3 regions of the Pelomonas lactea genome follow, and region 3 is predicted to be linked to each of the others. Evidence: predicted binding sites of a transcription regulator. Region 3 holds the regulator's gene; each other region holds the start of a gene.
The links. Region 3 encodes FNR, which switches genes on or off when oxygen is low (the NO sensors DNR and NnrR bind a similar motif). Its sites were predicted from a motif close to TTGATNNNNATCAA; they were not measured.

Region 1 (2,260 bases), on a different contig from region 3:
AGCGGGCGCATATGGCGCCGCAATGACGGCGCCGCAGCATCCGACTCAGCCCGGCACCCGGTAGTTCGCCGCGCCGAACAGGTCCACGCCGCATTCCAGCTGCTCCACCCAGGCGATGAACTCTTGCACGGCGGCGCCCACCATCGGCGCGCCGTGCTGCGGCGCGATCATGCGGATGTCCAGCTGCCGCACCATCGCCGCCCACAGCCGCAGCACCTTGTTGCTGACCATGTAGCGGCGGTGGAAGCCCTCCATGCGCGGGATGTGCTCGGCCAGCGACGTGACGGGCTGCTCGGGGTTCAGGCTCACGCCCATGGAGGCGCCGAGGTCGCCCGAAAACAGGATGCGGCTGACCGGGTCGTAGAACTGGAAGTTGCCTTCGGCGTGCAGGAAGTGCGCCGGCAGCGCCCACAGCTCGAAGCGGTCCGCCCCCGTGCCCAGCCGCAGCCGCTCGCCGGCGTCGGGCAGCCCGACGATGCGGCCGGCCGTCTTGCCGGGCTTGCAGAAGTGCGGCGCGAAGCGCTCCCAAACGCGCGAGATGTAGACCGGCGCCTCAGTGGCCGTCATCCAGCGGTCCAGCGACGCGATGATGTCCGGGTCAGCGTGGGAGGCCAGGATGGCCGCCAGCTTGTGCGGGGGGAAGAACCGCGACATGCCCAGGTACAGCTCGTGGTACGCGATGTTGCCGCCGGGGTCGAGGATGGCGCCGGTGTCGCCGTTGACGAGCAGGAACTGGTTGGACTGCACGGCATCGCCGCCCTCGTCGCCCAGCCGCGCGAACATGACGCAGACATGCCGGTCCTGGCGGAACAACTCGATGGACATCGTGGCAACCCGGGGAAGTGATGGTGGCTGCGCAGGCTAACCGCGCCACGCGTGGCGGGTGTTGAGCGGGATCAAGACGGCACAAGATACTGGATGCATTTACAGTTGCGCCCTTTCGCGCTTCCGAGACCCCAGTTGCCATGAGCCTTGCCGACGTCCGTGCGGCGCTGAACGCCGAGCTGTCGGCCACGCCCGAGTACTACGACTTCAAGGTGCTGCGCGCGGAGCGCGATGGCGCCCTGTGGCGCGTCACGCTGGAGCCCGGCTATGTGTTCGCCGAGGGGCAGAGGCCGGGCGCCGCGTCGGCCCAGGCGCTGCTGGACGACAGCCTGGACGGCGCCTCGGCATGGTGGGGCTCGCCAGCCAAGGGCGGGGCCGGCGTGCTGGCCGTCGTCGCCGAGAACGACGAGCTGGTGCTGCAGAACGCCAGCGGCCCGCCACCGCCGGCGGGGCACCTGATCCGGCTCTACCCCACGCGCTTCCTGAACGCCGTGGCCGATGCCTGGTGGGACACGCCGTGGGCCGAGGCCGCGCTGGCCTGCCTGCCCGACCTGTCGGCACCCCAGCCGCTGCGCGGCGGCACCCCGCTGACCGGCGAGCCCTTCCGCTGGCTGCGCCCGGCGCAGCGGGCGGCGCTGTCGCTCGCCAGCTTCAGCAGCGCCTTCCTGTGGGGGCCGCCGGGCACCGGCAAGACGACGACGCTGGGCGTGCTGCTGGCCGAGTACCTGGAGCGCCACCCCACCGCGCGCGTGCTGCTGCTGTCCACCACCAACCACGCCGTGGACCTGGCAACGCTGGCCGTCGACAAGGCGCTGCAGAAGGGGCGGCGCGAGCACCTGCGCGCGGCCGTGCAGCGGCTGGGCACTCGCTTCGACGCGGCGGCGTACGACGGCCGCGAGCACCTCATCCCCACGCAGGACCGTGACCTCATCGCCCGCCTGGCGCGCGCCGAGGGCCAGCGCCCCACGGCCCGCGATGCCCAGGCGCTGAAGGCCTGGGCCGACCGCGTGAGCGACCTGCGCGACGAGCTGCGCGCCTCGTCGCTGAAGGTGCTGCAGCGCTGCCGGCTGGCCAGCATGACGACCACGCGCGCCGCCTTCACGCTGAAGACGCTGCGCGAGCTGACCCCCGACGGCGAGCCGCCGTTCGACCTGCTGGTGTTCGACGAGGCCAGCCAGGTGAGCCTGGCGCATGCGCTGGCGCTGATGCCGCTGGGCCGCGCGCGGCTGTTCGCGGGAGACCCGCAGCAGCTCTCCCCCGTACAGCGCAGCGAGGACCGGCTGGCCCGGCGCTGGCTGGGCCGCTCGGCGTTTGCCGAGATGCCGCGCGCGGGCGCCTCGGTGGCGCTGCTGGACGAGCAGTCGCGCATGGCGCCGCCCGTCGGCGAGCTGGTCAGCCAGCTGTTCTACGACGGCATGCTGCGTGTGGCGGCCGA
Region 2 (2,260 bases), on a different contig from region 3:
ACCCAGCACATCGACGCCGACATCGCCGTGGCGCTGCGCCGCCATGCCGCCGACGGCGCGCCGTCGGACAACGGCGACCTGGTCTTCATGCTGGTGGACGTGGACCACTTCAAGCTCGTCAACGACCGCCACGGCCACTCGGCCGGCGACGCGGTGCTGGTGCAGATGCGCGAACGGCTGCGCGAGGTCTGCCGCGACAGCGACCACGTGGTGCGCTGGGGCGGCGAGGAGTTCCTCGTCGTGGCGCGCGACGGCTCGCGCGAGCACGCGGCCGACCTGGCCGAGCGCATGCGCCGCGCCGTCTGCGGCCGGCCCTTCGAGCTGCCCGACGGCCAGACGCTGACGCGCAGCTGCTCCATCGGCTTCGCCTGTTTCCCGCTCAGCGCCGCCCATCCGCAGGCGCTGGACTGGAGCACCCTCATCGACGTGGCCGACGGTGCGCTCTACGAAGCCAAGCGCGCGGGCCGTGACCGCTGGGTGGGCGTCATCAGCGCCGACCCCGGGCTGGACGTCGACGCGCTGCGCGAGCTGCTCAGCCGCCCGCCCGCCGAATGGCTGGCCAGCGAGCGGCTGCGCGTGCTCAGGAGCGCAGGCTAGGCCCCCAGCCAAACGGCGCCGGCAGCGCCGCCAGGATGCGCTCGCGCAGCGGCGCGTAGGCGGCATCCACCGACTGGCCGGGGCGCGGGGCCAGCGGATCCTGGTGGCTGCCGAAGGCCTCGTCCAGTTCGGCCCAGTCGTCGGCGCTGAACACCTCGGCCGCGCGCGGCAGGATCTCGGTTTCCTCGCGCTTCATGTGCCGCAGGTAGCGCGCCGAGTACACGCGCAACTGCTCGGTGAACTTGTCGCGCCGGCTCTCGCCCATCTGCTCCCAGGCCAGCAGGCTGTGCTGTAGCGCGCGGATGGCGCGCTCGCCCTGGGCGTGGTCGGCCTCCAGGTCGTCCAGCGTGTCGCGCAGCGCCGGCGCCAGCGCGCGCAGCCGCGGGAACAGCAGCTCGCTTTCCTTTTTGTGATGCAGACGTTCAGGGAATTCGTCGACGTAGAACAGCATGGCCCGCAGCGCGCCGAAGTCCGGCGCGGCGCCGGCGTGGCGCTGCGCCTCCAGCAGCAGCGGCACCGTGCGCAGCATGGCCGCGAGGGCGTCGTGCTCGGCGCGGATGACGCGCACGGCCAGGGGCATGGGCGAAGGAAACATGGCGCAAGCGTCGCTCCGCCACGACGCGGCGGCCTTGCGTTGGATCAAGGCCCGCAAAGCCACCCCCGTAAAATCCCGCGTTTTGCTCCACCAGCCCAAGAAAGCCCCGGCCATGACCGCATCGACCGCCTCCCCCACCCTCATGGCCAACGCGATCCGCGCGCTGGCGATGGACGCCGTGCAGGCCGCCAACTCGGGCCACCCGGGCGCCCCCATGGGCATGGCCGAGATCGGCGTCGCGCTGTGGGCGCGCCACCTCAAGCACAACCCGGCCAACCCGCACTGGGCCGACCGTGACCGCTTCGTGCTGTCCAACGGCCACGGCTCCATGCTGATCTACGCGCTGCTGCACCTGACGGGCTACGAGCTGCCCATCGAGGAGCTGAAGGCCTTCCGCCAGCTGCACAGCAAGACGCCGGGCCACCCCGAAGTGGGCATCACCGCCGGCGTCGAGACGACCACCGGCCCGCTGGGCCAGGGCATCACCAACGCCGTGGGCCTGGCGCTGGCCGAGAAGCTGCTGGCCCGCGACTTCAATCGCGACGGCCACCAGATCGTCGACCACCACACCTACGTGTTCCTGGGCGACGGCTGCCTGATGGAAGGCATCTCGCACGAAGCCGCCGCGCTGGCCGCCGCGTGGAAGCTGAACAAGCTGATCGCCATCTACGACGACAACGGCATCTCCATCGACGGTCAGGTGGCGCCCTGGTTCGGCGACGACACCGCCAAGCGCTTCCAGGCCTATGGCTGGAACGTCATCGGCCCGGTGGACGGCCATGACGTGGATGCCGTCGACGACGCCATCGGCCAGGCCAAGAAGAGCACCGACAAGCCCACGCTGGTCATCGCCAAGACCCACATCGGCAAGGGCTCGCCCAACCGCGCCAACACCAGCAAGGCCCACGGCGAGCCGCTGGGCGCCGAAGAGATCAAGCTGACCCGCGAGGCCATCGGCTGGGCGCATGAGCCCTTCGTCATCCCGGCCGAGGTCTACACCGCGTGGGACCACAAGTCCGCCGGCGACCGCGCCGAGAGCGAGTGGGACGTGCGCTTCGACGCCTACGC
Region 3 (2,260 bases):
CGTAGGCGTACATCGCGATGCGGTCGGGCCGCAACTCGGCCACCTGCGCGATGGTGCGGGCGAAGCTGACGGGCGTCTGCTGCGGCAGGCCGTAGATCAAGTCCACGTTGGTGGACGAGAAGCCCAGTTCGCGGGCGTGCTGCATCAGCGCGGCCACCTGCTCCAGCGGCTGAACGCGATGCACCGCCTTCTGTACCGCGACGTCGAAGTCCTGCACGCCGAACGAAAGCCGGTTGAAGCCCAGCAGCCGCAGGTGGGCCAGCCGGGCCTGGTCCACCGTGCGCGGGTCCACCTCGATGGACAGCTCGGCGCCCGGCAGTAGCTTGAAGCGCCGGCGCAGCATCTCCATCAGCTCGCCGAGCTCCGCGTCGGACAGGAAGGTCGGCGAGCCGCCACCCAGGTGCAGCTGCGACACCGGCGCCGGGCCACCCAGCGCGTCGGCCACCAGCTCCACCTCGCGGGCCAGCGCGGCCAGGTAAGGTGCGGCGCGCTCGTGGTGCTTGGTGATGATCTTGTTGCAGGCGCAGTAGTAGCAGAGCTGCTCGCAGAACGGGATGTGCACGTAGACCGACAGCGGCTGCACCGTGCCGCGCTGTCGCAGCGCCTGCAGGTGTTGCGCGCCCTGGTGGGCCTCGACGAAACGGTCCGCCGTCGGGTAGGACGTGTAGCGCGGCCCCGCCACGTCGTGGCGGCGCAGCAGGTCGGCAAGCTCGAGTTGGGGAGGTCTATCGGTCACAGCAGCCATGTCGCCACTGTGCCGAGCCGGCCCCGCCCCGGCCTTGATGCAGGTCAAGGCCGGGGCGGGTCGCCTGGCGAAGAATGTCCCTCATGCTGACGACCCAACCCTGCCCGATGCGTGCGTCGCCCGCGTCCGATCCGTCGACACTGCCCGCCATCGAGCCGTTGAAGGTGGCCTGCGCCAGCTGCAACCTGCGCGAGCTGTGCCTGCCCGTGGGCCTGAACGCCGGCGAGCTGCAGCAGCTGGACGGCCTGGTCGCCAAGCGCCGCTCGGTGGCGCGGGGTGATCACCTGTTCCGCAACGGCGAGCGCTTCGAGGCGCTGTACGCGGTGCGCACCGGCTTCTTCAAGACCTGCGTGGGCAGCGAGGACGGGCGCGACCAGGTCACCGGCTTCCAGATGGCTGGCGAGTTGCTGGGGCTGGACGGCATCAGCAGCGACCACCACCACTGCGACGCCGTCGCGCTGGAGGACTCGTCGGTCTGCGTGATCCCCTACGCGCAGCTGGAGGGCCTGTCGCGCGAGTTCACGGTGCTGCAGCACCAGTTCCACAAGATCATGAGCCGCGAGATCGTGCGCGACCATGGCGTGATGCTGCTGCTGGGCAACATGCGCGCCGAGGAGCGGCTGGCGGCCTTCCTGCTGAACCTGACACAGCGGCTGCAGGCACGCGGGTTCTCGGCATCCAGCCTGGTGCTGCGCATGACGCGCGAGGAGATCGGCAGCTACCTGGGCCTGAAGCTGGAGACCGTGAGCCGCACGTTCTCGCGCTTCCAGGACGAGGGCCTGATGGAGGTGAAGCAGCGGCAGCTGCGCATCCTGAACCAGGCGGGGCTGCAGGCGCTGGTCAACAACAGCCGGTGTTGAGTTGAGGCCCCTCGCCCGCGCTTGCCGCTGAACGCGGGCAAGCCCGGGCGGTCTTGCAGACCGCGCAGCCGACGGAGCGGCTGCCCTTCGGCAGGCACGACAAGTCCTCAGGACTTGTCGTGTCCGGCCTCAGCCCCCAAGGGGACGGCGATGCTCGCGGGGGTGGCCCCGCTCGCACATCGCCAGACGGGCCGGCTTGTGGCGGCCCGGCGCTCGGCCTCAAACGCAAAAGCCCCGCGGGTGCGGGGCGGCAGGTCAATGGCGTGTGGCGGGTCAGCCGACCTTGATCTCGTTGCGCACTTCCTTGACGCCGGGGACGGCGGCGACGAGCTTGATGGCCTTCTGGGCCAGTTCGGCGCTGGGGGCCGCGCCCTTCACGATGACGACGCCGCCATCGGTGCTGCTGACGGTCAGCGGCAGGGCCTGCAGGTCCTTGTCCTGCTGCAGCACGGCCGCGGCCTGGGCGGCAACAGCGGCGGCGTCCGCGGGCTGGGCTTGCGGAGCCTGCCCGGCGGGTGCCGGCACCGGGTCGGCGGCGAAGGCGGTGGACAGGGCCGTTGCCGTCAGGGCGGCGGTCAGCAGGCGGGCGAAGGTGGAAGCGTGTTGCATGCGTATCTCCTGAGGATGCGTGGATAGAACGCGGCACCGGACCGGC

Region 1: ACG04Q_RS13740 (oxygen-binding di-iron domain-containing protein) is a predicted target of FNR. The motif match lies at 887-900, and genes of this name have one in related genera.
Region 2: ACG04Q_RS02680 (hemerythrin domain-containing protein) is a predicted target of FNR. The motif match lies at 1,227-1,240, and genes of this name have one in related genera.

Annotation. Positions count from the first base shown of each region.
Region 1 is NZ_JBIGHX010000004.1:233,654-235,913, reverse strand. Features, by position in the region: gene ACG04Q_RS13740 (oxygen-binding di-iron domain-containing protein) at 46-825, opposite strand; gene ACG04Q_RS13735 (DEAD/DEAH box helicase) at 966-2,260, shown strand, end outside.
Region 2 is NZ_JBIGHX010000001.1:611,759-614,018, forward strand. Features, by position in the region: gene ACG04Q_RS02675 (two-component regulator propeller domain-containing protein) at 1-597, shown strand, start outside; gene ACG04Q_RS02680 (hemerythrin domain-containing protein) at 581-1,192, opposite strand; gene tkt (transketolase) at 1,305-2,260, shown strand, end outside.
Region 3 is NZ_JBIGHX010000011.1:19,144-21,403, forward strand. Features, by position in the region: gene hemN (oxygen-independent coproporphyrinogen III oxidase) at 1-745, opposite strand, end outside; gene fnr (fumarate/nitrate reduction transcriptional regulator Fnr) at 853-1,605, shown strand; gene ACG04Q_RS23900 (BON domain-containing protein) at 1,879-2,214, opposite strand.